2 regions of the Streptococcus sp. oral taxon 431 genome follow, and region 2 is predicted to be linked to the other one. Evidence: predicted binding sites of a transcription regulator. Region 2 holds the regulator's gene; the other holds the start of a gene.
What was found. The regulator HrcA, encoded in region 2, represses chaperone genes, less so after heat shock. The targets are predictions, from matches to a motif close to TTAGCACTCNNNNNNNNNGAGTGCTAA.

Region 1: AXE83_RS03810 (ATP-dependent Clp protease ATP-binding subunit) is a predicted target of HrcA. The motif match lies at 9,031-9,057, and genes of this name have one in related genera.

What each region holds. Positions count from the first base shown of each region.
Region 1 is NZ_CP014264.1:794,499-810,336, reverse strand. Features, by position in the region: gene AXE83_RS03835 (SIALI-17 repeat-containing surface protein) at 1-5,547, opposite strand, end outside; gene AXE83_RS03830 (bifunctional methylenetetrahydrofolate dehydrogenase/methenyltetrahydrofolate cyclohydrolase) at 5,786-6,640, opposite strand; gene AXE83_RS03825 (amino acid ABC transporter ATP-binding protein) at 6,936-7,670, opposite strand; gene AXE83_RS03820 (amino acid ABC transporter permease) at 7,670-8,353, opposite strand; gene AXE83_RS03815 (DUF1797 family protein) at 8,549-8,779, shown strand; gene AXE83_RS03810 (ATP-dependent Clp protease ATP-binding subunit) at 9,176-11,428, shown strand; gene AXE83_RS03805 (NUDIX hydrolase) at 11,517-11,972, shown strand; gene AXE83_RS03800 (DUF1827 family protein) at 12,031-12,330, shown strand; gene AXE83_RS03795 (GNAT family N-acetyltransferase) at 12,557-13,189, shown strand; gene AXE83_RS03790 (ISL3 family transposase) at 13,367-14,623, shown strand; gene metK (methionine adenosyltransferase) at 14,620-15,837, opposite strand.
Region 2 is NZ_CP014264.1:502,464-518,301, reverse strand. Features, by position in the region: gene AXE83_RS02435 (hypothetical protein) at 1-296, shown strand, start outside; gene dnaJ (molecular chaperone DnaJ) at 496-1,632, opposite strand; gene AXE83_RS02425 (DJ-1/PfpI family protein) at 1,832-2,464, opposite strand; gene dnaK (molecular chaperone DnaK) at 2,673-4,496, opposite strand; gene grpE (nucleotide exchange factor GrpE) at 4,871-5,386, opposite strand; gene hrcA (heat-inducible transcriptional repressor HrcA) at 5,413-6,447, opposite strand; gene AXE83_RS02405 (DUF2812 domain-containing protein) at 6,615-7,121, opposite strand; gene AXE83_RS10450 (DUF2812 domain-containing protein) at 7,143-7,718, opposite strand; gene AXE83_RS02395 (PadR family transcriptional regulator) at 7,718-8,038, opposite strand; gene glnA (type I glutamate--ammonia ligase) at 8,158-9,504, opposite strand; gene glnR (transcriptional repressor GlnR) at 9,540-9,896, opposite strand; gene AXE83_RS02380 (FUSC family protein) at 9,972-10,499, opposite strand; gene mraY (phospho-N-acetylmuramoyl-pentapeptide-transferase) at 10,629-11,609, opposite strand; gene pbp2x (penicillin-binding protein PBP2X) at 11,611-13,866, opposite strand; gene ftsL (cell division protein FtsL) at 13,870-14,187, opposite strand; gene rsmH (16S rRNA (cytosine(1402)-N(4))-methyltransferase RsmH) at 14,197-15,147, opposite strand; gene uvrC (excinuclease ABC subunit UvrC) at 15,218-15,838, opposite strand, start outside.

The sequences.
Region 1 (15,838 bases), 290 kb from region 2:
TCCTAGAACATGACCAAGAACTTCAAAGCTACCTTCTTGTGCAGTCGCATGTTCTGGCACAGCATCCCATTGGACAGCAAGGTTAGCCTTAATCCAGCCAGTCTGTGATGGATAGTAGACTGTTACCTCTGCAGGCAATTGAAGTTGATCACCAACATTCAAGGTCTGGGCACTATTTTCCGCAGCTACTGGTTGTGTTGTTTCTTTTTCATCATCACGGAAGATACGATATTCTTTCAGAACAGTTCCATCCTCAGCTTTCAAGATAAGACGTGTCGCACCTTTTTCACTTGTTGCAGGAACAACTGTCACCACACCGTTGTTGCTGGCTGTTGCAGTGATTTCCTTGCTTGCTTGAGGAATATAATAATCTGTCTTAGACGGATTGAAATGCTCAAGCTTCTTGCCATCTACTTGGATAGAAATTTCTGAGCTGGTAGCACTTGGAACTTTACTTCCTAAAATAGTGATTTCTGTCAAACCAACACCAGCAGTTCCATCTGCTTTCTTCATACGCATACGAACAGCATAAGTTTCAACCTTATCAAATGTAAAGTGGTTTGTTTGACCTGCAGATAATTGTCCTGGAGCTTTGAGATGTTCAACTTCTTTCCAGTTGGCAGCATTGTTGAATGGATGGTTGGTATCACGCTGAGCATTATTGACATCATTTGGAAGATCTGGAACTTCCTGACCGACATAGTATTCAATAACATATTCTTTTGGAAGTCCGATTGCCCCGTCTGTATAGAAATCAACGGATAGATTGTCGACAAAGCGCTTGGTCAAATCACCAGAGTTACCAAACAAGATAGATGCCCAGTCATTATCAGTACCTGTTTGCCATGTAGTCCATCGATTCTTAACATCTGTACTGGCTCTTGAAACCGTCAAATCGTTCAAGGTACTTGCCGAATCATCACCACCCGTATTGGACACGATAGCCGCTGGCAATTGAGAACCAGTCCATTGTTTCGAGATATTATTTCCCGCAACAACCTGACTGGAAACACGAACATGAGCCTTGGTAGTCAGATGGCTACCCACTAATTGACCCTTGATTTCATAGATACCTTCAGTCTGACTAAAGTTTTCAGGAACCTTATCCCAAACGACATCTTTATAGACAGTTGTTCCATTTGAATGATAAGCACGGACACTAGCTGGTAATTGAACAGTTTCACCCTTAGGAAGAGTCAGGCTGATTTCTTCAGCAACCTGCAAACCTTCAACAGTCACATTGGCAAGAGCTTCAATATCTGTGCCTTCTACATGCCCTTTCAGGGTAAAGCTATGATAGTAGCTCAAATCTTTTGCATCTACCTTGTCCCAAGTTACAGCTACCTTACGAGGCAAGCCTTTATCAAAATCTGCTCCAATTTGACCAGGCAAATTCGGTTGCTGATTGATGTCTGTAGAGATAGAAACCGGATGAAGTTTGACAATTTTCTTGTCTACTGTATTTTCTTTTATCACAAGTTCAGTTGCTACAGACTGAGTCTTATCAGTTTGATTGTCAATACGAGGAGTGAGGGTTACACTACCTTTCTTGTAAAGAAGCAAGTTCTGACCATTTACCTCCAGATGAGCACCATCAGCTGACTTAGCTTCCAAATGGATATCTGACGCTGAAAATTCAGTCTGTGAACCATCTTCATAATGTCCAATGACATGATAAGGGAGGACTTGGTCTTCTGTTGCATTTTCTTTACCTTCTACACTTACTTCCAAGCGTGTCAAGGCAGGAGCTTCTTTCACGAATTGAATCAAATATGTTTGAACCAAATCGCCCTTCTGGTCACTCAAGAATACAGAAGCTTGATAATCATTAGCTTCTGAAGCTTGTTGAACTGTAACCTGATAGCCAGTAGTTTGTGCACCAACACTTGGGATTTTAGCAGTATAAGGAAGGGATACTCGGTAGTAGGTCTTTCCAGACTCAAAGTTTTCAAGAGTCTTATCTCCAACTGTGAGACCTGTAACAGTACTTTCTGTTTCCTGATCACTTGCGATAAAGGTTGCTGTCACCTCGTAGTCATTTCCAACTAATTTACCAGTTGCTTCAGTACGTCCACCTTCTTTTGTCAAGGCATCAGGATCTTTCAAGGTCCAAGAAACGACATCCACATCAACCAAGTTACCATCTGACAAAACAGCCGTTACAGTTTTATCCAAATCTTCTGCAGCTGTACCAACTGGCACAGTTGCTACCTTAGGCAACCACTTATCGAGTGCAACCACCTTAACAAGGGCTTCAGCCTTAGCTTCAAGTCCTTCCACGCTACCAAGAACTTTTTTCTCACCTGCACTAGTAAGGAGATCATCTGGTATATCCCAAGTTACAGATTTTTCTTCAACACTGCCGTCGCTATAAATAGCTGTCACGGTTTCTGGCAATTTAGGATTTTCACTGACATCTGTAGTCGCCTTAACAGGGGCAAAAGCTACAAGGTGACGATTTTCTTTTTTGCCTGAAACAGTTGTGACTGTTGCTTGATCAGAAGCTAAACCTGCAGAATCTGCAAAGAGGGTAAATTTCCCTTCTTTTTCAGTGGATTTAACAATGACAACACCTTTACCATTGAAGGCTTTTCTCTGCCATGTGCCATCTTTCTGAGCTTTGTAGCGTTCACGGCTAGCTTGTTCCCCATTGTCCACACCAACGATTTGACCTTGACCATGAAGATTGAAATGAACAAGATTGTTAGCTGTTGGAACAACATTGCCATCTTCATCAACGATTTCATAATGGATATAAGATAAATCTTTACCGTCTGCAGTGATGACATGTTCTTCCTTGGTGAGTCGAACTCTAGCTGGCTCCCCTGCTGTTGTCACACTATCACGCGCAATCTCTTTGCCATTTTCATCACGAGCAATAGCAGTTAAGGTACCTGGTTTATAGTCAACCAACCACTCAAGATACAATTCACTTGGTTTAGCTCCCTCGTGATAAGGGCGCCCATCTTCAGTTGTTTTCTTAACAAATTCTTTCTTACCAAGGGACTCGTTATTCAAGAACAATTCTACGCTAGCAGCATTTGAGAAGGTCCGAACTGGAACCTTGCCATTGATGAGCATATTACGTTCCTTGAGCGTTTCTTCAGTCCAATTCCAGTGAGGCATAATGCGAACAGTTGGTTTTTCTTTGGCACTATACCACTCACTACGGTAGAGGTAGAAATCATTCTTAGGCAATCCTGCCGTATCAATGATACCAAAGTAAGAGCTTTTCACTGGTGTATTATCTTGATTATGCCATGGTGTAGGTTCCCCGATATAGTCAAAACCAGTCCAGATGAACTGACCTGCATAGCCAGCACGATCACGGTCAAAGGTCCAAGATTCAGTAGCTGTTCTGCCCCAGGCTACACGGTCATTACCATAGTCTGATTGTTCATAGTGACGATTTGGACGATTATCGTGCCAGAGATTTTGAGCAGGATTAAAGTAAGAATCACGAGTTCGAGTTGCTGAAGAAGTTTCAGAACCGTAAATCAACCAGTCTGGATGCGCTTTACGAACTGCATCATAATTACGCTCACCATAGTTCATACCAACAGCATCCATGATTGCTGCTAATTCTAAGAACAAGCCTGTAGATCTACTACTGAATTTGTTTTCACCCATGGTCACATAGCGTTCTGTATCGATAGCTTTGATGACAGCTTTCAAACGCTTGGCTATTTCTAGTGAACGAGCACCACCATCAGCCTCATCAACCTCATTACCGAGTGACCACATGATGATTGAAGGATTATTTTTATCTCGTTCAACCATGGTTCTAAGATCAAAATCAGACCATTTTTCACCCTTCTTGGCTTCTGGGTGAGTTGCATCTTGGTCAAAAAAACGACCATAGTCATAAGTTTTCTTACCACGATACCAAGTATCAAAGGCTTCTTCTTGGACCAAAAGTCCTAGACTTGCCGCAGCATCTAACAACTGTGGACTTGCTGGATTGTGGGTTGTACGGATAGAGTTAACTCCCATATCTTTTAGGAGTTTTAATTTTCGGTAGGTTGCCTTATAGTTTTCTTCTGCCCCCAAGGCTCCATTATCATGGTGAATACTAACTCCATGGAATTTCATTCTCTCGCCATTAAGAGAGAAACCTTCCTTGGCTGTCCAGTTGAAATAACGATATCCAAAAGTATCTTCTGTCACATCAACTAGCTGACCTTCATTATAAACCTTGGTTTTCAGAACATAAAGTTGAGGATTATAACTTTTCGTTGTCCAGAGAGTTGGCTTGTTAACCAAAATCGTTTGCTTAAAGTCAGCTGTCTCATTTCCTGATAGACTCTTAGTTACAGAACGAACCAAATCTGAGACAGCCTTACCTTCTTTGGTAAAAATCTGTTGCTCTACATATACCTTAGCTAGAGTCTTGGCAGTATTTTTGATCTTGCTTTGAATTTGTGTTTCAACATTGCCATCTTTTTGTTCAGCCAATTTTGGAGTGGTAATATGATTTCCATTTTCAGCCACTTGCACCTTGTCACGATAGCTCAGAGTCACATCACGATAGATCCCACTCCCTGAGTACCAACGACTACTTGGTTGTTTATTGGTAACTTGGACCGCAATGGTATTTTCACTACCATCTTTATTTAAAAATTCAGTGATGTCATATGAAAAATGATTATAACCACTTGGATAGTGACCTACAAATTTGCCATTTACATAAACCTTAGAGTCCATGTAAACTCCATCAAAATTAATACGAACGTCCTTGTCCTTGGCAGCTTCGTCTACAGTAAAGGTCTTACGATACCAGGCAGTACCACCATTTAATTGACCACCTTCATTTCGAGCAGGAGACTTGTGATCAAAATCAAAATAGATACTCCAGTCATGAGGAAGGTTCAACTTAGACCAGTCATGAACATCAACATCTTTCTTAGAAAAATCACCCTGAGCGTTTAGTTTAAAATACCAGTCTTTGTTGAAATTTTGTTTTCTTTCCTGTAAAAGTTGGTCTTCTTTTTCCTTCTCTTTTGTGGCTTGAGGCAATTCACTTGCCGAAGCTTTTTCTTCCTTGCTTTTATCGTACGTTACAGGTTTATTCTGATTAGGTGTATCAGAATGTTCTTCTCGAACTGCTGGCTTGTCAGAACTTGCTTCTGAATCTGTAGACTCTTTCCCATCCACTTCAGTAGCAGGTTTTTCAGTTTTTTCAACTTTGTCTTTTTTAGGGCTAACTACTTCTACTTCCTTTTCTTCCTTAGGACTTGTAGCCTCAGTCATCTTTTCTTCAGTTGCTGGTTTTGCTGGTTCAACCGTATCATTTTCTTCTTTTTCAGTAGTGGAATCTTGTGCACCATTTTGCTCAGCTTTTGCAATGGCCGCAGCAAGATCATCTGGAAGCTTATCTAAAGGTTGAACTTGATGAATTGTTTCCTCACTGGGAGTTGCTGTTTCAGTTTCAGCAGCTTGAGCCACCTGAAGACCAAATATACTAGCTCCAATCATAACCGAAGCCGCACCAATGGCAAATTTACGAATACTATAATGACACCGTCTTTCAAAAAATCTCTTATCCATTATTGTTCCTTTCCAATGTTCTAGTAAGCGATTACATTTTGCTCCAAAAAATAAACCTCCCTCTAGACGCTTACTTATTTTATCCATATAAATATTGATGCTTTTAATATATCAAAATAGTAGAGTTTTTTCAATAATTTGTAGAAGTTTTACTGTAATTTTATTAAAATAAGTGCAAGAAAAAAACAAGTTCACTTTTTAGAACTTGTTTCTTCACTATCTAGAATAAATGCTTGTTCTATCTATCCAAGCTACGCAATGCAGCCTGATAAGTTTGCTCCATTAGCATAGTAATGGTCATAGGCCCAACTCCACCAGGTACAGGCGTGATATGACTAGCGATTGGCGCAACAGCCTCATAGTCAACATCTCCACAGAGCTTGCCATTTTCATCTCGGTTCATCCCCACATCAATAACAACAGCCCCAGGTTTGACAAAGTCAGCAGTCACAAATTTAGCACGACCGATTGCTACCACAAGAATATCAGCTTTAGAAGCTACCTTAGCAAGGTTATGAGTTCGTGAGTGGGTCAAGGTTACAGTTGCATTCTTAGCCAACAGTAACTGGGCCATGGGTTTCCCGACAATATTAGAACGACCAATGACAACTGCATTTTTACCTTCTAAGTCGATCCCATACTCATGAAACATTTCCATAATACCAGCAGGAGTTGAAGGAATCATAACTGGGTGACCAGACCAAAGACGTCCCATGTTGAGCGGATGAAAACCATCCACATCCTTTTCTGGATCAATGGCTAGTAGAACAGCCTCTTCATCGATGTGTTTTGGTAAAGGCAATTGAACCAAAATCCCATGCCAAGCTGGATCTTGATTGTATTTGGCAATCAAATCCAACAATTCCTCTTGGGTAATTATTTCAGGAACTCGCACAACTTCACTCTGGAATCCTGCTGCAATAGCTGAACGTTCCTTGTTACGAACGTAAACTTGGCTGGCTGGATTTTCTCCGACTAAAATAACGACCAAACCAGGCACCAAGCCTGTCTCTTCTTTCAATTTCGCAGTCTTTTCAGCCAATTGTCCCTGTAACTTGGCCGCCAAGGCCTTCCCATCAATAATCTGTGTCATGTGTTTTCTCTTTTCTAACAAATATCTTCTATTATATCAAAAATATACTTGTCCCTCTAACACTTCTTACCTAAGAGACCTTATAGTCTGAAACTATAAGAAAGAGGCTGAGACAAAAGTCCTAGCCTCTCAATTGTCTTTGGATTGTTGAGCAAGACGCAGTGGTTGAGTGGGCTCTACTACGCTGATTTCATCAGCTTTTACAGTCCTTCTCAACTGTGCGGAGGTGGGACGACGAAATCAAATTCTAACGAATTACCGATTTCTGTCCCACTCTCTCTAAATTACGATATTCTTACAAAACCTTACTCAAGAAATCCTTGGTTCTTTGTTCTTGGGTTTGTTCAAAGACTTGCTTTGGAGTTCCGTCTTCGACAACAACACCGTCAGCCATAAAGATGACACGGTCTGCTACCTCACGCGCAAAGCCCATCTCATGCGTCACGATGACCATGGTCATTCCTGACTTAGCAAGTTCTTGCATAACTGCTAGTACTTCCCCTACCATTTCTGGGTCTAGGGCAGAAGTCGGTTCATCAAAGAGTAGGACATCTGGTTCCATGGCAAGACCACGAGCGATAGCGATACGTTGTTGCTGTCCACCAGACAAACTTTGTGGATAAGCATATGCCTTATCTGGTAGACCAACCTTTTCCAAGAGCTCATGCGCTCTCTTCTCAGCAACTTCCTTACTTTCCCCTTTGGTCTTGATAGGAGAAAGCGTGATGTTTTCCTTCACTGTCATATTTGGGAAGAGATTGAACTGTTGGAATACCATTCCCATCTTTTCACGCATGGCAAAGAGGTCATTTTTCTTATCCGTAATATCCACTCCTTCAAAGATGACCTTGCCTTTTGTCGCCTCTTCGAGGAGATTCATAGAGCGAAGGAGGGTTGACTTACCGCTACCAGATGGTCCGATAATTACTACCACTTCACCTTTTTTAATTTCAAGATCAATCCCTTTTAAAACTTCATTCTTTCCAAAGCTTTTATGAAGGTTTTCAATTTTAATTAGCGTTTCAGTCATTATTTCTTATCTCCTTGTCCCATACGATTTTCAAAAGCTTTCAAGGCTAGTGTCAAGATAGAGGTCATAATCAAGTAGTAAAAGGCCGCAAATAAGAGTGGAGTTAAAGGTAGGTAGGTGGTTGTTGACACCGTAGTAGCTCCATTCCACAATTCCATGACACCGATTGCTGATAAGAGTGAACTATCCTTGATAATGGTAATAAACTCATTCCCCAAGGCTGGCAAGATATTCTTGATAGCCTGTGGCAAGATGACATAGCGCATAGCATTTTTAGGACGAATCCCTAGAGAGTAAGCCGCCTCTAATTGCCCTTTAGGTACTGCATTGATACCAGCACGAACTATTTCTGACACATAGGCACCACTATTCATAGAGATAATGATAATCCCTGGAATCAAACGTGAAAAATCAACTCCCAAAACACCAATCTGAATTGTCGGAGCATTGATGTGCATAAGAGCAAAAGCAATCATGATCTGTACCATCATAGGTGTTCCACGGAAAATCCAAATATAAACATTGGCAAGCCAAGCTAAGGGCTTCATTTTAGAACGTTGAGCAAAAGCCAAGACTATCCCTAAAATTGTCCCCAAAAAGACAACAAAAACCGAAATCAAGACCGTTACGAGAGCACCATAATTAAAATATGGCAGATATTTAGGTAAAAAAGAAAAATTCATAAATCCACTACTTTCTAATTCTAACTTAAAACTTGTATGAGTATAACATGTTTTGAATAAAAATGCAATCTTTTTCCTTTTATTTTCAATAAAATTTCAAAGAAAACAGAAATAGCGAGAAATCTTAGTTTTTTCTAGTCAAGTGGATACTCTTTATGGTAAAATAGTAACGATAAGAAATGGAGGAGAATCAAAATGGAATCACATTTGGTTAGAATCATCAACCGCCTAGAAGCAATGACAAAAGATGGTGGTAACTTAAAACGTAACTTTGAGCGCGAGGGAGTTGTTGTAGCTGAAGTTGCTTTTAACCATGATGAAGAAAATGGCCCAATCTTTACACTTCGTGATGTTGAAGCTCGTGAAACATATACTTTTGACAGCATCGACTTGATTGCGATGGAAATTTACGAACTTCTATACTAATAATAGATATACAGAGGTTGGGACAAAAGATCCCGGCCTCACTTTTTATTAGCAATCAAACTTTGACGCGGTAGCTGATTAGACTTTTCGTTCGTCTTTTAGACTCCCAAAACTCCTAATCATCTTCGCGGGGCTGGGACTACGAAATCGAGACTTTGTCTATCGATTTCTGTCCCACCGCCTTTCACAAACGAGAATCCTTTTTGTATGACAAATAGGATTTTTTTCTTACTATCAAGATTTTATCATGATTAGCGCTCTACTATTTATAGTGCTAGTATCCAATCTTTTTACTTGAATTGCCCAATAATCATGATATAATTAAATTATATACTTGTTTGACTATTTTTGACCTTTTAGATTTAGTCAAGACTAAGAAAGAAATGAGGTGGCGGTATGCTCTGTCAAAACTGTAAAATCAATGACTCAACGATTCATCTTTATACCAATCTCAATGGGCAACAAAAGCAAATCGATCTTTGCCAAAATTGCTACAAAATTATCAAAACAGATCCTAACAATAGCTTGTTCAAGGGCATTACAGATTTAAACAACCGTGATTTTGATCCCTTTGGAGACTTCTTTAACGATCTCAACAACTTTAGACCTTCTTCTAATAACAACAATATCCCCCCAACTCAGTCAGGGGGTGGATACGGTGGAAATGGTGGCTATGGTGCCCAAAATCGTGGTCCTGCTCAAACACCACCACCAATCCAGGAAAAAGGACTCTTGGATGAATATGGTATCAATATCACTGAGATTGCCCGTCGTGGAAATATTGACCCTGTAATTGGCCGTGACGAAGAGATTATCCGTGTCATTGAAATCCTCAACCGCAGAACAAAAAACAACCCTGTCCTCATCGGTGAGCCCGGTGTTGGTAAGACAGCTGTTGTCGAAGGTTTAGCTCAGAAAATTGTTGACGGTAATGTTCCCCATAAGCTTCAAGGTAAAGAAGTCATCCGCTTAGATGTCGTTAGCCTTGTTCAAGGAACAGGTATCCGAGGTCAGTTTGAAGAGCGCATGCAAAAACTCATGGAAGAAATTCGTGAGCGCGAGGATGTTATTCTCTTCATTGACGAAATTCATGAAATTGTCGGTGCTGGTTCAGCAGGAGAAGGGAATATGGATGCAGGCAATATCCTAAAACCAGCTCTTGCTCGTGGCGAACTACAACTAGTTGGTGCTACTACCCTCAATGAATACCGCATCATCGAAAAAGATGCTGCCCTTGAACGTCGTATGCAACCTGTTAAAGTTGACGAACCAACTGTTGAAGAAACCATTATTATTCTTAAGGGTATTCAAAAGAAATACGAAGATTATCACCACGTTCATTATACTGATGGGGCTATCGAAGCGGCCGCTACTCTTTCTAATCGCTACATCCAAGACCGTTTCTTGCCAGACAAGGCTATTGACCTTCTAGATGAAGCTGGTTCAAAGATGAACTTAACCTTGAATTTTGTAGATCCTAAGGTCATCGACCAACGCTTAATCGAAGCGGAAAATCTCAAGGCTCAAGCAACTCGAGACGAAGATTTTGAAAAAGCAGCCTACTTCCGTGACCAGATTGCCAAATATAAGGAAATGCAAAAGACCAAGGTAACGGATCAGGATACCCCAATCATCAGTGAAAAAACAATCGAACACATCATCGAGCAAAAGACTAATATCCCAGTTGGTGATTTGAAAGAAAAAGAACAGTCTCAACTTATCAACCTAGCAGATGACCTCAAGGCTCATGTTATTGGTCAAGATGATGCAGTTGATAAGATCGCTAAGGCTATCCGTCGTAACCGTGTCGGACTCGGTACTCCAAACCGTCCAATCGGTAGCTTCCTCTTTGTTGGTCCTACCGGTGTCGGTAAAACAGAACTTTCTAAACAACTGGCCATCGAACTCTTTGGTTCTGCTGATAGCATGATTCGCTTTGATATGAGTGAATACATGGAAAAACACAGCGTTGCTAAACTCGTTGGTGCCCCTCCGGGATACGTAGGCTATGATGAAGCTGGACAATTGACTGAAAAAGTTCGTCGTAACCCCTACTCACTGATCCTCCTAGACGAAGTTGAAAAAGCCCATCCAGATGTTATGCATATGTTCCTCCAAGTCTTGGACGATGGTCGTTTAACGGATGGTCAAGGTCGCACTGTTAGCTTCAAGGACGCTATCATTATTATGACCTCAAATGCAGGTACAGGTAAGGCAGAAGCTAGTGTTGGTTTTGGAGCTGCTAGAGAAGGCCGTACCAACTCTGTCCTTGGGGAATTAGGCAACTTCTTTAGTCCAGAATTTATGAACCGTTTTGATGGCATTATCGAATTCAAGGCTCTCAGCAAGGAAAATCTCCTTCAAATCGTTGACCTCATGTTAGATGATGTCAATAAACGACTCTCAAGTAATAACATCCATTTAGATGTGACAGATAAGGTTAAGGAAAAACTTGTAGACCTTGGTTATGATCCAAAAATGGGAGCTCGCCCACTCCGTCGTACAATCCAAGATTATATCGAAGATGCAATTACGGACTACTACCTTGAAAATCCAAGCGAGAAAAACCTCAAAGCCGTCATGACTAGCAATGGTAAAATCATGATTAAATCAAAAAATAAATTGGAAACAGTTGACTCAAATGACTAATTCCACATACTAAAAGAATGTTCTTACTTGACAGTAAGAGCATTCTTTACTATTATAGTAAGAAAGCGCACACATAAAGGAGAAATTTATGACAAATCCAACCTTTGGAGAAAAAAAAGAGGGTGTAACCTACAAAACTAGATATGGTGTTTATGCAGTCATCCCTGACTCAGCACATGAAAAGATTATCCTCGTTCAAGCTCCAAATGGTGCATGGTTCTTGCCTGGTGGCGAGATTGAAGCAGGCGAAGATCATTTTGAAGCTTTAAAACGAGAACTGATTGAAGAATTAGGTTTTACAGCTGAGATTGGTACTTATTATGGACAAGCAGATGAGTATTTCTATTCCAGCCACCGCGATACCTACTACTACAATCCAGCCTATCTCTACGAAGCTACTTCTTATCAAGAAATCCAAAAACCTTTGGAGGACTTCAATCACCTAGCTTGGTTCCCAATTGATGAAGCTATTACAAATTTAAAACGTGGCAGTCATAAATGGGCAATTGAAGCTTGGAAAAAACAACATCCAAGTTTAAATTAACTTTTCCAATTTTTCCAAAAAGTGCTATAATAGACATAGAAACACAGGAGGAAAGCCTATGAAGCTCATCAACACTACTAATTCTCACTCAAACCTTGTTAAAAGCCAACTGGAGAGTACCGACGCTACACTCGTAGAAGTCTACTCTGCAGGCAACACTGATGTTATCTTTACTCAGGCACCGCTTCATTATGAAATCCTCATTTCCAATAAACATCGTGCTATCCGCGAACAAGAAATGGAAAAAATCCAAGAATTTTTCTTGAATCGCAAGATTGACAAGCAAAATATCGATGAAGCTAATATCAAGACCCTCTACTCTGAAAAATTGATTGAAATCTCAATCCCTACAAAATAAAACTTGGCAATATTTGGACTACACTCTAAAAATTCTAACTTTTTAGAGTGTTCTTTGTTTGTCTAATCCGATATTCTAGAATCAGATTCAGTGTTACAGAAAGAGTTTTCTAACAATCCTTCAACTTACTAAATTGGGTACTATTTTTGTAAAAACTCGGTACTTAATCATCAAAATAATTAATTCTACTATTATAATTTACTAACATTCAAAAAGGAGCTCATCAATGGGGAAAATAGTATACAGAAAGGCAAGGCTAGACGAATACCAAAAAATTGGAAAAATAGTAGCCGACAGCTTCTTTGACTATCCATTTTTAACTCTAATCATAGATGATCTCAAGAAACCTGAAAACTATCCTGCTTTTTTAGAACTATTGGAAAGTCTCCTGACTCGCCTCTATACCAAAGAAGAGACCTGTTTAGTAGCTGAACAAGACGGAGAAATCCTGGCTGTCGCCTTATTACAACAAAATAATTTTTCTATCTTATCTTACTTGCTAAATGGTGTCATAAAACTGTTTCGTTACATCAGTCCACGAAATTTTTTGAAGTATCTTGATTTAGTAGACCGTTCCGAAGAGCATTTGAAAAAATCAAATAGCTTTGACTGGTATTTGATGCTCCTTGCAGTCAATTCATCCCTTAAAGGACAAGGAGTAGGCAGTGCTTTTCTTAGAGAGGCAGTTGAGCCTTATGTCAAATCCAAGGGTTGCAAGCGCTTAGGGCTCATTACCAGTACAGAAAAAAATGTTCCATTCTATAAAAAGAATGATTATGTATTGCTAGATTTTATGGAGTTAGAGTACGGGACTAAGTCTATTGGAAACTGGGCTTTTTTAAAGACTATCAATAAATAAAGTAAAAAAGGAGTTGAAATCTACTCCTTTTTACTTTATTTAACTGCTTCTTTCGGCTCTATAATATTTGTAGTGGGTAAATCCCCTATAGATATTATGGAGCCTATTTTGTGTAGAAAAAAAGTCCCATAAGATCTATAATGAAAAGCGACTAAACAACTCATTAGAAAGAATCATATGGAACAATTACATTTTATCACAAAACTGCTTGATATCAAAGACACAAATATCAAGATTCTAGATATCATCAATATGGATACACACAAGGAAATTGTCGCTAAACTGGACTATGACGCCCCGTCTTGCCCTGAGTGCGGATGTCAAATGAAGAAATATGATTTTCAAAAACCGTCGAAAATTCCTTACCTCGAAACGACTGGTATGCCTACTAGAATCCTCCTTAGAAAACGCCGTTTCAAGTGCTATCATTGCTCGAAAATGATAGTCGCTGAAACCTCTATCGTTAAGAAGAATCATCAAATTCCTCGTATTATCAACCAAAAGATTGCTCAAAAGTTGATTGAAAAGACTTCTATGACTGATATTGCACATCAGCTATCCATTTCAACTTCAACTGTCATTCGTAAACTCAATAACTTTCACTTTAAGCATGATTTTTCTCGTCTTCCAGAGATTATGTCTTGGGACGAGTATTCTTTTACCAAGGGAAAGATGAGTTTTATCGCACAAGATTTTGATCAGCTCAATATCATTACTGTTCTTGAGGGAAGAACACAAGCTATCATCCGCAATCACTTTCTTCGCTACGATAGAGCGATCCGATGTCGAGTGAAAATCATTACTATGGATATGTTTAGTCCGTACTATAACTTGGCTAAACAGCTTTTTCCATGTGCTAAAATCGTTCTAGATCGTTTTCACATTGTTCAACATCTTAGCCGAGCTATAAGTCGGGTTCGTGTCCAAATCATGAATCAATTTGAGCGAAAATCTCATGAATACAAGGCTATCAAGCGCTATTGGAAACTCATCCAACAAGATAGCCGTAAACTGAGTGATAAACGTTTTTATCGCCCTACTTTTCGCATGCACTTAACTAATAAAGAGATTCTAGACAAGCTTTTGAGCTATTCCGAAGAGTTGAAACACCACTATAATCTCTATCAGCTCTTGCTTTTTCACTTTCAGAATAAAGAGCTCGAGAAATTTTTCGGACTTATTGAAGACAATCTAAAAAAGGTTCATCCTCTTTTTCAGACTGTCTTTAAGACATTTCTCAAGGACAAAGAGAAAATTGTCAACGCCCTTCAATTGCCCTATTCCAACGCTAAATTGGAAGCGACTAATAATCTCATTAAACTCATCAAACGAAATGCTTTTGGTTTTAGGAACTTTAACAACTTTAAGAAACGAATTTTCATCGCTCTGAATATAAAAATGGAGAGGACAACGATTGTCCTCTCCAGATGTTAGCTTTTATTCAACCCACTACAGTTGACAAAGAGCCCTTCTTTCAAGGCATCAACCTTATCCAAGCGTTCCCATGGAAGGTCAATATCTGTACGTCCCATGTGTCCATAAGCCGCTGTTTGACGGTAGATTGGACGTTTGAGATCAAGCATTTGGATGATTCCTGCTGGACGAAGGTCAAAGATTTGACGCGCTGCTTTTTCAAGCTTGCTTTCAGCTACTGTTCCAGTACCGAAGGTATCGATACGAACAGATACAGGTTGAGCTACACCAATGGCATAAGCCAATTGCACTTCTGCTTTCTTAGCAAGACCTGCTGCAACGATGTTTTTGGCAATGTAGCGAGCTGCATAAGAAGCCGAACGGTCCACCTTCGTTGCATCCTTACCAGAGAAGGCACCACCACCGTGGCGTGAGTATCCGCCATAAGTATCCACGATGATCTTACGACCAGTCAAACCTGAGTCTCCTTGAGGTCCTCCGATAACGAAACGACCTGTTGGATTGATGAAGAATTTAGTCTCATCGTCAAGATAAGAAGCTGGAATGACTTCTTTGATAACCTTGTTAATCACATCTTCATGGATTTGTTCATTGCTCACTTCTGGATCGTGTTGAGTTGAAATAACGACTGTATCCACGCGCACTGGCTGGTCATTTTCATCATATTCAACTGTAACTTGAGATTTAGCATCTGGACGAAGGTAGCTAATTTCACCAGACTTACGAAGCTCTGCTAAACGACGAACCAACTTGTGACTGAGTGAGATTGGAAGCGGCATAAGTTCTTCAGTTTCATTAACCGCAAAACCAAACATGAGACCTTGGTCTCCAGCTCCAATCAAATCAAGTGGATCTTGATCAGCATTTCCACGAACTTCCAAGGCTTCATTAACACCTTGAGCAATATCAGGAGATTGTTCTACCAATGATGGGTGAACTCCTACGGTCTCAGCAGAAAATCCATACTCTGTATTAGTATAGCCAATCTCTGCAATAGTATCACGTACCACACGGTTAATATCTACATAGGCATTGGTCGAAATTTCACCAAAAACATGAACTGAACCAGTATAAACAGCTGTTTCAGCAGCAACGTGGGCTTCTGGATCTTGCTCTAAAATAGCATCCAAGATAGCATCTGAGATTTGGTCTGCAATCTTATCTGGATGCCCCTCAGATACAGATTCAGACGTGAATAATTTACGTTCTGACATA
Region 2 (15,838 bases):
ACAACTTATTCAATCATGGTTTATCCCAATTTTTAGAGAAGGAAGGCGAGAAGTATTTCCGAGAAAACGGAAAGAAATCACATTCTTCTTACACAATTCTAACTTTGAATGATCCGGAAAGCATGAAAAAGGGGATCGCATTCTATGAAAAAGCTTTGACCTTGGTGGATATTCAGGATAATTCGGCAATTAAGCACATTGATACCGTCACCGTGAAACCTGGCAAGGAAGCGGAACTCAAGCAACTCATCCAGGACATGGATGAGGCTGGCTTACTCACTCAAAAATATCAATAGCAGATCAGTCGGAGATTATTTCTCCCATGCTCATACACTTCGAAAATCTCTTCAAACTACGTCAGCTCTATCTGCAACCTCAAAGCAGTGCTTTGAGCAACCTGCGGCTAGCTTCCTAGTTTGCTCTTTGATTTTCATTGAGTATAACATTCTAAAGAGTGCACGAAAAAGAGCCCGAAGGCTCTTTTTACTTTATGCTTTATTCTCCTTCAAAGGCATCCTTAATATGGTCAAAGAAGCCTTTTTTCTTTGGATTTACTTTTAAATCACCTGCAGCTGCGAATTCTTTCAAGGCTGCTTTTTGGCGGTCATTCAAACCTGTTGGGGTAACAACATTGACAGTAACATATTGGTCACCAAGGGCACCACCACGAAGGCTAGGCGCACCTTTACCACGTAGGCGGAATCGTTTACCAGTCTGAGTTCCTTCTGGAATGACTAATTCTACATCACCATGAACTGTAGGGATGTCTACTGTATCACCAAGTGCTGCTTGAACAAAATTGAGGTTCAAATTGTAGAAGATAGTGGTTCCTTCACGTTCAAACTTATCACTAGCTTCCACCGAAACTACTACATACAAGTCACCATAAGGGCCTCCATTAAAGCCAGCTTCACCTTGACCAGCTAGGCGGATTTGTTGACCTGTTTCCACACCAGCAGGGATTTTTACGTGTACGCTATGGGCTTGTTTTTCATGACCAGTTCCATGACAGGTTGTACATGGATCTTTGATTTCTTGACCACGACCATGACAGACATCACAGGTTACCTGGCGACGCATCATACCAAGAGGTGTTTGGGTATCAACATTGATCACACCTGAACCATGACAGCGTCCACAAGTAACTGGACTTGTTCCAGGTTTGGCACCAGACCCATTACAAGTACGACAGCTTGCTTCACGATTGTATTTGACTTCCTTTTCTGTACCAAAAATAGCTTCTTCAAAAGTCAAATGAACGCGATACTGGAGGTCGTCACCTTGACGAGGGGCATTTGGATTACGTGATGCACCGCCACCACCAAAGAAGCTTGAGAAGATATCTTCAAATCCGCCAAAACCACCTGCTCCATCGAAGCCACCGAAACCGCCAGCACCACCAAAACCACCATTGGCACCCGCAGCACCGTATTGGTCATAGGCAGCACGTTTCTGTTCATCGCTCAAAGTTTCATAAGCTTCTTGAACTTCCTTGTACTTGTCCTCAGCTCCAGGATCCTTGTTGATATCTGGATGATATTTTTTAGATAATTTCCGATAGGCTCTCTTGATCTCATCTTGAGATGCATTTTTCGAAACGCCCAAACGGTCGTAAAATTCAGTATTGTTCATTTAAGATACCAAGACCGTAAAATTCGACTGAAAAATAGGAAATCTGACGCAGGAGCGATGCTCCTAGACAGATTTATCTTTTTTCCGAGAATTTAGGTCGGATTCAATTCCTTTCTTTCATATTGAGTAAGAAACTTTAGAACTCAGGTTCAATTCCCCGAACACTCTTTGTTCCTTTCTATAATTTATAAGTAAATCTTTAGAGGATGTTTTCTATACTTCGCTTCACTTGATCAAACTCTTGGTCCGATAGAGTAAATATCAAATCCTCTTCAGCATACTCGTTCTGTTCTTTAAAATAGTTATCCGTATTCTCTGCCAAACCTAGACTAAGAATTACTTTTCTTGCAAACTCTTGATGCGCAAAACCAATAGCCGTAATGATTTGTTTATCTTGCACAAGAACTTTCGGTTGGAAATTTTCACGTGGAAGAAATTCAAAATAGTCAAAGAAGTTTTGCCAAATTCCACCTGTAAATTTCGTATCCTTCAACAAGCCTGCTTTCGCCAATAAAAGAGGCGCTGAAGAAATGGCTGCAATGAGGATATCTTGCTCACCAAGGTTCCTCAAGAACGAAAGCAATTTCTCATCCTGTAGGGCAGGTCCTATATTTACCATTCCTGGCAAAATCACACAAGAATACTCTTCTATACGGATCTGATCTAGTGTTTTGGTCGGTTGACAGGGCAAACCATCCTCAGAGACCACCATCGAGTGATCTGAAGCGACATAATCAATCGTGACGTCAAAAGACAGAGCTAAAGTACTTGTTAAAGCGGTTATCTCATAGAGAGAAAAATTAGGATAAATGATACAAAGTACTTTTTTCATACGTAACATCCTCTATTTTACCGAAAAACAGAGGCTGGGTTGCAACCTCTGGATTTCTTCTTATCATTACGACGTTCAAAAACAAAGTCGATTATACTTTGTTTTTGAACTAGTAAGGCTGAATTGATTTTCGGATTAAAGGAATCCTAAAATCTCGGAACCTTTCTTTATTTCAAGAGGTTCCGCTAAAACAATCCACTGGATTGTTTTACTTCTCCGTAAACTCTCCGTCTACGACGTCATCGCCTGCATTTCCTGTTGCTTGTGCGCCTTCTGCTCCTGCTTGGGCTTGTTGCGCTGCTGCGGCTTGTTCGTAGAGTTTAACGGCAAGTCCTTGAGCTTTTTCGTTCAATGCTTCAAGTTTTGCTTTCATTTCGTCCAAGTTGTTGTCTTCTTGGGCTTTCTTAAGCTCATCGAGGGCAGCTTGGGCAGCATCACGTTCTGCATCGAAGCCTTTACCTTCAGTTTCCTTGATTGTCTTTTCAGTCGCAAAGATAGCTTGGTCTACTTCGTTACGAAGGTCAACTTCTTCTTTACGTTTCTTATCTGCTTCAGCGTTAGCTTCTGCATCTTTCATCATGCGGTCGATTTCTTCATCTGTCAAACCTGAGTTAGATTGGATAACAATTGTTTGTTCTTTTTGAGTTCCAAGGTCTTTGGCCTTAACAGATACGATACCGTTCTTATCGATGTCAAATGTAACTTCGATTTGTGGGATACCACGAGGTGCAGCTGGGATATCTGTCAATTGGAAGCGTCCAAGAGTCTTGTTATCTGCTGCCATTGGGCGTTCCCCTTGAAGAACGTGGATATCAACGGCTGGTTGGTTATCTGCTGCAGTTGAGAAGACTTGTGATTTAGATGTTGGAATAGTAGTGTTGCGGTCGATGAGTTTTGTAAATACTCCACCCATTGTTTCGATACCAAGTGACAATGGAGTTACGTCAAGAAGAACAACGTCTTTGACGTCACCAGTGATGACACCACCTTGGATAGCAGCACCCATAGCCACAACTTCATCAGGGTTTACTGATTTGTTTGGTTCTTTACCAGTTTCAGCTTTAACGGCTTCTACAACGGCAGGAATACGAGTTGAACCACCGACAAGGATCACTTCGTCGATATCTGACAAGCTCAAACCTGCATCTGAAAGGGCTTGACGAACTGGAACTTTTGTACGTTCTACAAGGTCACGAGTCAAATCGTCAAATTTCGCACGAGTCAAAGTCATTTCCAAGTGAAGAGGTCCAGCTTCACCAGCAGTGATGAATGGCAAGCTGATTTGTGTTGAAGTTACACCAGAAAGGTCTTTCTTAGCTTTTTCAGCCGCGTCTTTCAAACGTTGAAGGGCCATCTTGTCTGTTGACAAATCAATGCCGTTTTCTTTCTTGAATTCTGCTACTAAGTGGTCGATGATTTTTTGGTCAAAGTCGTCACCACCGAGTTTGTTATCCCCTGCAGTTGCCAATACATCAAAGACACCATCACCCAATTCAAGGATAGATACGTCGAATGTACCACCACCAAGGTCGAATACCAAGATTTTTTCTTCTTTGTCTGTCTTGTCCAAACCGTAAGCAAGAGCTGCTGCAGTTGGTTCGTTGACGATACGTTCTACTTCAAGACCAGCGATTTTACCAGCGTCTTTTGTTGCTTGACGTTGAGCATCGTTGAAGTAAGCTGGAACTGTGATAACAGCCTTAGTTACTTTTTCACCAAGGTATTCTTCAGCGTAACCTTTCAAGTATTGAAGGATCATAGCTGAGATTTCTTGTGGAGTGTATTCTTTACCGTTAGCAGAAACTTTTTCAGAAGTACCCATCTTAGATTTGATAGAGATAACTGTATCTGGATTTGTTACTGCTTGACGTTTTGCCGCGTCACCAACGATGATTTCACCGTTTTTGAATGACACAACAGATGGAGTTGTGCGGTTTCCTTCTGGGTTTGCGATAATTTTGCTTTCAGTTCCTTCAAGAACTGCTACTGCTGAGTTTGTTGTACCTAAGTCAATACCGATAATTTTAGACATATGTTTTTCTCCTTAAATTTATCTTCTTTTTTTCTTTTTGATATTTCCCCTTAAGTGGTGGGGACGTGAGCAACTCCCTTCGGGATTTCATCACTTATTTTTGAGCCTATTGTCTCAAAAATCCCCTGTTTCAGTAGCACAAGCTACTGAAACTTTCACCACGGCGGGAAATATCTTCCTTGCAAGCCTCCGGCTTGCTTCTTATCTTTCTTTCATAGTTTATTGTCGTTTCGGACAAGGTTTCAATGTATATAAGTTGCGACACGAGAAGTCGAAATCGATATTATTTCGACGACGAGTTAGTAAGGAGGCTAGGCAAACGCCATAGCGATTGCCGTTTTCTGACGAGTTGCTTTAGCTACCGTCAGAATTGCCTAGTTATAAACCACTACAATAGCCGGTCTTAGGATGCGGTCATGAAGTTTGTAGCCTTTTTGGAAGACTTGTGCGATGGTATCTGCTGGATGTTCGTCATCTGCTGGAACTGTTTGAATGGCCATGTGGTAGTTATGGTCAAATTCACCATCTGCTGGAATTTCTTCAATTCCTTCTTCTTTCAGAGCATGTATCAAACTTTCTTGGACCATTTCCAAGCCCTTCTTCACATCATCTGTCAACCCTTCGACGGCAAGGGCACGTTCAAGGTTATCAAGTGATGGCAAGATTGCTTTTGCCAAATCTTGGCTACGATAGCGTTGCAAGAGTTGACGCTCTTCATTGGCACGGCGCTGAATGTTTTGCATTTCTGCATGGGCACGAAGATATTTGTTTTCAAATTCCTCGGCACGTTCATTAGCCAAATCCAATTCCGATTTCTCAGGAGCTGTTTCTTCAGCTGTTTCCACAACTTCCTCTTCTTTTACTTCTTCATTTTTAATATCTTGGGCCATTTTCGCCTCCTTTAATGATTTCAATCTTAATTCACTTCATAGTGATTACTGCTGAGATAGCGGTAAAAATCCGTCAACTTCATGGTCAAAACTCGATTAACTACATTGAGTTGATTGACCAATTGTTGATAATCCAGATTGACCGGACCTATAATCGCAAGGATTCCAAATCCACGATAGGGAATCAGGAACTTACTGCTAATCACTGCTAAGTCAGCTAAACAGGATTCTTGGCTATCCGCAACTCGGACACTTTGCGTCTGGTCGCCAATCAGATTTTCTCGAATCTCCAAAGCAACCTTTTGTGGCTGATCAAAAAACTGATAAGCTGCTAGATTAGCAAAATTCAAGAGATTGACTTTGCCAGAAACCACGATATTTTCATTGAACATTTCTTTAAAGATATGTTCGACGAGGTCCATAACATTATCCGTTGTTGTAAAGTAACGTTGGATAATTTGCGGAATCTCTGTCCGAATCTTGTAGTGAATATCCAAAACAGTTTGATCCAGGAAACGCTCTTGAATCATGGTCTTGAGGCGATTTAAATCCTCCTGCAAGAAATTTCTCGGAATCAAAAACTGACTGGTAACTGTTCTAGACTCATCAAGCGTAAAAACTGCCAGTGCTGTATGTTGTCCGAGGACAACGATATCAAAAGCTGTTAGCTTCTGCCTACTTGGTTCTACATCTAGCGCTACAACCGTACAACCACTCAAGTCTGACAAGATTTTCGTTGCCTCTTGAAGGATATCCTCAAGCTTGAAGAACTCCTGATCAAAGGCTTTTACAATCTCATAAACTTGATTTTCAGCTAAACGGTCAAAGGATAGGGAGTGTTTGACATAGTATTGAAATCCAGCCACACTGGGCATCCGACCACTGGAAGTATGAGCCTTTTCAAGCAAACCTTGCTTTTCTAGAGCTGCCATATCATTTCGAATGGTAGCACTACTAGAGTTGATAGACTCTTGCAAGGCTTTGGATCCAACAGGTTCGTGCGTTTTGGTAAAGATGTCAATAATCAGATTTAAAATATTCTGCTGACGTTCTGTAACCATCTCGCTACTCCTCTCTGATAGATCTTTTTTAGCACTCGACACATCCAAGTGCTAACTTATGATTCTATTATACACCCTTAGAAAAGAATGTCAAGACAAAAACTCAAAAAATTAGCACTCTTTTGCCAAGAGTGCTAAAAATCAGTCTGAGGACCTAGAAACTATTGTCAATCAACCAGATATTTCCGTTTAAGTCTGTAAAAACTATAGATTAGATAAGTAATCATAAGAGCATATAGGGCAAAAATAAGGAAGAAAGAATGAGAGAGGCTTTCGCGAAACAGACTCATACAAACAACTAGACCTCCAGAGATAGAAACTATCGATGTACGAAGTCCAGATTTCACAACATCCCATCGAAGATGATTGTTCATGAAAGATTGATCATTTAAATCTACATCACAAGTTGCTTTTCGAAAAACAGTATAAGAACAATTTTCCACAAATTCCCATCCTCTATCCTTAATACTTTGTAAATCTACCTCATTTTTTCTAAGGTAGCTAGTATTCCACACAAGGTAAATTACATCATCTGGTCGGCATTGTTCAAAATAGAAAAAGCCAAAACGATTCGATTTAAATTTCCAACCTTTCAAATGCATCTCATGCAAATAATCTTCTACCTTATCCAAATCAAAAATGGTAAACATTCGAAATTGTACTTTGCTATTCATTGTCTAACCTCCAAAATGGTTCTATTTATCAGATAATTCTTTCCACTTTTGAAACAATCTCCAAAAAACATATGAAATCTGAATCGCAAAAACTATCAATAGAGTACAATCTATGATAACAATCAAAAACATTTCCCAACTGAAATGACTACCTCCACTGACAAACTTTGATAAAATCGGTAGTAGAGCTAAAAAGAGAAGCAAAATAGGAAGCATCCGCATTGTTAAAATCTTCTTGACCATTGCTAACTTCCCGGCCGCGTCATTATAAATTTCAAACTCGGCATCCGACTCAACTCCAGAATAAAGCTTTCTAAAATAGGAAAACCCATTAAAGTTTGTAATATGCTCCCAGCCAAAATCTTTAAACAGTTGTAAATAGGAAGCTCTCTCTGACTTTTTCATAGGATAAAAGTCCAACTGATAAACCACCTGCTCCGGTTGGCACTCTTCAAAAGTATACTTAACCGCAACCACTAAGTTAGAGTAACTTACTTCCTTAAGTTTCCAGCCTTGAGCATGCATTTCTCTGAGATAGAGAGCCTCTCTATCATAATCCGCAATGGTACAAATCCTATAAACAACTTTCTTTTCCATCAAAGCTCCTCCCGACTGTTTCTGTAGAGTCGTTCAATACGTTTCAACTCAATATCTAAAACTTTTCGGCCCAAGTCTGTTATCTGATAGATTTTTCGTTTTTCCTCTTCTCGGACAAAGGAAATCAAACCATCCTTTTCCATCTTTGACAAGGTTCCATACATGGTTCCAGGACTAATCGAAACCTGCGAATCTGTCATTTCTTTGACCGTTTGCGTAATACCATAGCCATGGTTCTCCTTTTGCAGACAGAACAGAATATAAAATCCCGTTTCAGTCATGGGAATGTAGACACGCCTAATCTTATCTGTTAATTCCATTTAACCAGACCTCCTATTCAGTTCGATATATCGCACTTCGTTACATAAAATATATCACACCTCGATATAAAATGCAAGAAAAAAAGATCGTCCTCACGGACAATCTTTTTGATTTATCATTAGTAAAGATCTAGGTAGTTATCAATTTCCCATTGTGAGACAAAAGTTGCATAGCTTGCCCACTCGATGCGTTTGGCTTCAAGGAAGCTAGTATAGATGTGCTCACCTAGAGCTGCTTTAACCACTTCGTCTTCTGTCAAAGCTTTCAAAGCATTGTGAAGAGTTGATGGAAGGTCTGTGATGCCAGCCTCTTTACGCTCTTCAGCAGTCATGATGTAGATATTTTCTTCGATTGGTGCTGGTGCTTCAATTTTGTTTTCGATACCGTTCAAACCGACTTCCAAAAGAACAGCCATAGCAATATAAGGGTTTGCCATTGGGTCCACCGAGCGCAACTCCAAACGTGTTCCCATTCCGCGTGAAGCTGGTACACGGACAAGCGGTGAACGGTTACGGCCAGCCCAAGCGATGTAAACAGGGGCTTCGTAGCCTGGAACCAAACGTTTGTATGAGTTAACGGTTGGGTTCATGATAGCTGTATAGTTGTAGGCATGTTTGATCAAACCACCAAGGAAGTAGTAAGCAGTTTCTGATAACTGCATTCCTTTTGGATCATTTGGATCAAAGAAGGCATTATTTCCCTCAGCATCAAACAAAGACATATTGCAGTGCATACCTGAACCAGCGATACCAAATTTTGGTTTAGCCATAAAGGTTGCATAGAGACCATGTTTACGCGCAATTGTTTTTACAACGAGTTTAAAGATTTGAATCTTATCACAAGCACGAAGAACTTCATCGTACTTAAAGTCAATCTCATGTTGACCTACAGCAACTTCGTGGTGACTTGCTTCAACTTCAAATCCCATTTTGGTCAAGACATTCACAATCTCACGACGAGTGTTGTCAGCAAGGTCAGTAGGTGCCAAATCAAAGTAACCACCCTTGTCATTTACCTCAAGAGTTGGATCTCCATTTTCATCAAGCTTAAATAGGAAGAATTCTGGCTCTGGTCCAAGGTTGAAAGATTTGAATCCAACTTCTTCCATGTGACGAAGAGCACGTTTGAGGTTTCCACGAGGGTCTCCCGCAAATGGTTCCCCTTCTGTTGTATAGACATCACAGATCAATCCTGCGACACTACCGTTCTCATCTCCCCAAGGAAAGACTGTCCAAGTGTCCAAGTCAGGGTAGAGGTACATATCTGATTCGTTGATACGAACAAACCCTTCAATAGAAGATCCATCAAACATAGCCTTATTTGACAAGACCTTGTCTAGTTGTTCATCTGTAGCAGGAATTTCGACGTTTTTCATAGTTCCCAAAATATCTGAAAACATGAGACGGATAAAGGTTACATTTTTTTCCTTAACTTCACGACGAATATCTGCAGCTGTGATTGGCATGGTTTTTCTCCTTATATATGACGACTTGCGGTTGCCTAACCGCGACCAAAAGGTGATTGTTGAGAAGCGAAGCGACTTTGCTGGAGAACTTCATTCCGAAGCGCTCTACGCACTTCAGTTTGACTCACTGGTTTTTTAGACTTCGCCTCACGTTCAGCATATTTTTTCTTGATGGCAGCAATGTTCAGACCTTCAGAGATATAATCTTTAATCTCAAGCAATCGATCCATATCATTCAAAGAATACATACGGCGATTACCTTCGTTGCGATCAGGTTTAATCAATTCCTGGTCTTCATAGTAACGAATTTGGCGCGCCGAAAGATCGGTCAGCTTCATAACACTACCAATAGGAAAAACTGCCATATTGCGACGAAATTCTTTTTCCTTCATGTACACTTCCTTCTTTCTGTCTATTATAGTCTAAAAAAATTCAATCGTCAATCAATAATGTTATATCTTGTGACATTATTTTGTTTTTTTCAGTAAAATGCTCCGTAAACGATCAATATCGTAATTTACAAGAATTGCTACAAAAACACCCATAAAGGTTTCAAAAACTCGAGCAAACACGTACAAAACTGTCTCACCGTTTGGAATTGATAAGGTAATAATCAACATAGCCGCAACTCCACCGATAACACCTGCTTTATTGTTCATAGCAACATTTGTCATAATGGTTAACATGGTACAAATTGGAACAACAAGGAGAGTTACCCAGAAGGCGCCATGAAAAAGATTATTTAAGAGAAAGAAAATCAGGGCATAAAAACCACCGATACTATTTCCGAGAATACGAGAAGTACCAAAATGAACACTCTTGTCAAAGTCTTCTCTTAAACTAAAAACTGCAGTCAAGGCTCCAATCTGAAGTCCTTTCCAACCAAAAAAACCAAAAATCATGAGAACTAAAAAAACAGCGATCCCTGTCTTGAAAGTTCGCATCCCTAACTTAAACTTGGATTTGTCAAATCTATACTTTTTAAAATAACTCATCATTTCAACTTTCTATTTCCATTTTACCATAAATTTACCTATTTTTGAGAAGGGGATGCAATAAACTGATGGAAATAGAAAAGAGAAGGAACTTAATCCTTCTCTATCTGATGATTCCACACTCTCTTTTTAGAACAAATACATGAAAGCCAAAGTCAAGAGACTAGCGAATAAGCCCACTCCCCAGAAAAAGAAGTCGACCTTCCACTCACTCCAAGCTTGGCCTTTCCCAGAAAAGCCCCCCAACTCAAAATGATGGTGAACTGGTGTCATACGGAAGATACGTTTTCCTCCAGTCAACTTAAAGTAGGTGACTTGCATCATAACAGATGTTGTTTCAAAGACATACACTAGACCAATCAAAAGCAGCGTCCATTCTTGGTGCAGTGCCATGGAAATAGCCGCCAACATCCCTCCAAGGGCTAGGCTACCTACATCTCCCATGAAAACTTTAGCAGGCTTGTGGTTAAAGACAAAGAAGCCAAGAAGACCACCAATCATAGCTACAATCACTAGTAAGATATCGAGCTGATTTTGCACATAGGCAATCACTCCATAGGCAGATAGGCTAATCACAACAGAAATACTTGCCAAGCCATCGATTCCGTCAGTCAGATTAACTGCATTTGAAAAACCAACTAACCAGAAGAGGGCAAAGAGAATATACAGAACTCCTAAATGCAAGGGATAACCAAATACATTTAAGATATCTCCTCCTCTTTCATAGAAGAAATAGAAGATCACTCCTCCGACTAACTGGAGCAAGAGTTTTTGTTTAGGATTAAGTCCTTCATTGATTTTGCGGAAAACCTTGAGGAAATCATCCAAGAAACCGACCAAACCATATAAGACCAGGATAAAGAGGATCATTCCGACATTATTGGTTAATTGATTAGTCATGAGAGCAAGGACCAGACTAACTAAAACTCCTGCTAGGAGAAAGACGAGTCCTCCCATTGTTGGTGTCCCAGCTTTTGCTTGGTGTTGTTTGACATCCTCATGCATCTGTTGACCGGTAATCTGTGCTTTGTGGTAAAAACGGATAAAGGCTGGAATTCCTATGACTGTTAGAATAAAGGCAATCACTCCAGCAAAGATAGAAATAAGCATTCTAATCTCCTAATGTTATTTTTATTTTCTGTAAATCTTTTAAAGCTGTATTAGAACGAACACTTTGCTTTTTAACAGTTTCTCCTGTACCTTCAAACTCAACTTCAAGATTCAGCCATTTGGCAAAGGTTTCAACATTTTTCTTAGACCATCCATATAAGTCAGGCATCTCTTCTACCTTATCTGAAAGGAGTAAAATTTGCTGATTGGCATCTAGATTGGTTCCTTCTGCTACAGAGCTTTCTTTGATTTTTGTTCCCGAACCGATAACAATTGGTTGTACAAGGTTACGACGGAGTTCTTCAGCTAAATCTCCAGGGCTAGAGTCCTTAATGCTAGGCATGGCATAACTAGTTGTAGTTGTCACTTGGTCCAAATTCTTAGCCGCAGATTGAAGATTGAGCGTCTCTTTCATGGCTGAAGCTCGCTCCAAAATCGGGTTAGAAAACTCTCCTAGTTGTACTGAAGTAATATGTTCTGGTTGTTGAACTGTCACATAGAGGATAAAATCAGGATTTTCACTCGGATTCATCGATACTACTGAGTAGATATAGTTGGTGCCTCCCTTTAAGTATCCCCCTTTTTGTTCGTCAGCAATCTGGGCAGTTCCTGATTTTACAGAAACAGTCTGACCAGGTACAGTAACGATTGGTTTACCGGTAAGTTTATTGTACATTGTACCATAAACAGGATCTGTACCAACCAAAATCATATTTTCTCGAGTCAGACTAGCCGCTTCTTTTGATACAGGATTACCTACAATTTCCTTTTTGGACTTCCGTACTGTCTGATCATTAGGATCATAAAGGGCACTGATAAACTTAGGCTCTAGCATAACCCCATCATTAGCAATGGCAGTAAAAGCGCGGAGCATCTGGGTTTGGGTAACAGAAATCCCTTGACCAAAGGCACTCATGGCAATATTAACAACGTTATCTGCAGGTAGTTGTCCAGCATACTCATCAGGCATACCAAAACGGGTTGGAACTCCAAACTTAAATCGATTGAGGTATTCTAACCAAGTAGCATCCCCCATCTTTTGTTGGAGCAAGGTCATCCCCACATTACTTGAGTGAGCAAAACCTTGCGAGTATGTCATTATACTCCCAGCTGATAAACCATCATTAACATCCCAGTCTCTGATAGTCGCATCAGCTACCTTCAATTCACTACTATTAAAGTATTCGCCTCCAGAGAAGGTTTTATTGTCAATAGCCGCAGCTAGGGTCATAACCTTCATGGTCGAACCTGGCTCATAGTTACTTTGATAGAGGATATTTCGCCAAACAAAATCATCTGTTAGGCCTTCTTTTGTATTTGCATCAAAAGTCGGTCTTTGGGTAGTGGCAAGAATTTCCCCTGTCTTGGCACTAACCAAGGTCGCATTCATGTACTTGCCCTTAACTTTTTCTTGAAAGGCATCCATTTGACTTTCCATAAAGGACTGCAATGGACTGGATAAGGTCGTGTAGACATCTTTTCCATTTACTGTTTGTTGGGTGACTTGTTCCGTACCTGGAACAATATTACCTAAACGATCTTTTTCATAGGTAATAATGCCGTCTGTCCCTGCCAGCAAGCTATTTAAGGAGCTCTCGACACCAGACGTTCCAATGAGACTTTTTGTCCCATCTTCATTTTCATGTAACTGGGCTAAACCAATAAATGATGAAGCAAATTTCCCATTTGGATAACTTCGGTTGGGACTAGTGGTAAAGTTAACACCCTCGACCTTAGCAGTTTCCAAATCCTGTTTAATGGACATCATATTAGCGTAGGTAATCCCATTTCCTTTGACACCAAAGGAAACCTGTTTGAGATTGGGTTGAGAGAGTTGATCTTTGACGTAGGTCTCCTCCATATCCAAGTACTTATGGAAAATTTCGGCTACCTTATTGTACTGAGATTCCTCAACATATAGAATATCTCCATTCGCAGACTTATAATCCTTATCAATGACCGCATAAACATTATAGGAGGTTGCATCTTCTGCAATCGGAGTTCCATTACGATCATAAATGGTCCCCCTCTTAGCAGGGACTGTTCGAGTCGTTTGATGAACCTTATAAGCTTCTTTGACTAGGTCAACACCAAATTTTGAGCCTGTACCAATAATTACCGCAAAGTTAACCAAAAAAACAGCAAAGAGAAAGACGGCCAGAAGGCTCAAATTCTTTCCCACTAGTCTGCGGTTTTCTGCTGGAGATTTGCGATTTTTAATGGCAAAGCGTATGATTCTTTCTTTCCAGTTTTTCATTTACTACTCCGCCGATCGGATATTTTCATTATTTAATTGCAAGTCTTGAGAATTTGCAATCCCGGTCAAACGTTCTGATCGGATCAATTCATTAACTTCTTGTTTAGCATCATCCAACTCTGTCTTTTTTTCCTCAATTTGTGAATTGACTGTTGTCAAATCACTCTGAACCTGCAAAAGTTGAGTCTGCATATAGACTACACTGATTGCTAAGACAAGGGCTGTGATGGCAATTGAAAGGTAAAAAGCCTTTTCAACACGTGAAAATTTTTTTATACGAGCTTGTAGCAATTGGCTCGTTGTTCCTCTTGTTTCTGCCATTATTTCCTCTTACTTGTGAATTTTTCTTGCCACTCGTAGCTTGGCTGAGTGGGAACGATTATTGGCTTCCAATTCTTCCTTGCTTGGTAAAATCGGCTTCCGAGATACCAATTCCATTTTGGGCTTGAGATCGTCTGGGATGAAAGGTAGTCCTTTAGGAACTTCAACTGTAGAAGCTTCCTTAAATAACTGCTTAGTCAAGCGATCTTCCAGCGAATGAAATGTGATGACTGAAATTCTTCCATCAAGAGCTAGAAGTTCAATCGCCTGCTGGATTGATTCATCTGCAGCACCCAACTCATCATTGACCTCAATACGGATAGCTTGGAAAATTTGTTTGGCTGGGTGACCTTTTTTCTTGAGTTCCTTTGCTGGTTTGGCAGATTTGATAATTTCTGCTAATTCCGTCGTGGTCTCAATCGGCTTCTGTTCACGCGCCTGTTCAATTTTTCGAGCAATCTGTTTGGAAAACTTGTCTTCTCCATATTTGAAAAAGATTCTTACCAAATCATGGTAGTCGTAGTGATTAACGACTTCATAAGCAGTCAAACTAGCTTCCTGATTCATGCGCATATCCAGTGGTGCATCCTTCTTATAGGAAAAACCACGTTCACGCTGATCCAACTGCGGGCTTGACACACCTAAGTCATAACAAATTCCATCAATTTCAGTCACACCTAAGTCATTTAAGCGGTCCTTCAAATGACGGAAATTATCCTTGATGAAGGTGACCATTCCCTTTTCGATATAGGGTGCCAAACGTTTTTGCGCATTATCAATAGCGTTTTGGTCCTGGTCAAAGGCATAGAGATGCCCTTTCTCACTTAGTTTACTTAATAAATACTCGCTGTGTCCTGCTCCTCCCAATGTCGCATCAACGTAAATGCCATCAGGCTTCACATCAAGCATATCAATGGTTTCATGGAGCATGACCGTTACATGATGAAATTCTTTAGTCATATCTTATCTATTTTACCACAATTCTGACTAGCTTGCACTCGCTAAAGCAAAAACCTTCCTTGTTGTTTTATCACTTGTATTCAGCAGGCGACTCTGCTACCTGAGCTAGTTCTACACGCTCTTGGGGATTCAAGTGTTGATGAACAGCCTCTGCAACTGCTCTTGGTATACCAACTTCCACAATCTCGTCCACGCTAGCTTCCTTGATTTTTGCCAGAGATTTGAAATATTTCATGAGATTCTGCTTGCGTTTCGGACCCAGGCCTTCAATTCCATCCAATTGAGAGGAGAAAGAGTTTTTAGAACGCAGTTGACGGTGGAAGGTGATGGCAAAACGGTGTACCTCATCCTGAATGCGTTGTAGGAGGAAAAATTCTTGAGAATTGCGAGATAGCTCTACCACCTCAAGCGGATCTCCAAAAAGCAATTCATGGGTTTGGTGCTTGTCATTCTTTTGCAGACCTGCAATGGGAATATCTAACCCCAACTCTTCTTGAATAACCTGCTTAGCGATATTAACCTGACCTTGCCCCCCATCAATGACGATCAAATCTGGCGGTGTCAAGCCATCACGTTGAACTCGACCATAGCGTCTGCGGATAACCTCTCGCATACTGGCATAGTCATCTGGTCCAACAACTGTCTTAATCTTATACTTGCGGTAATCCTTCTTGCTCGGTTTCCCGTTAAC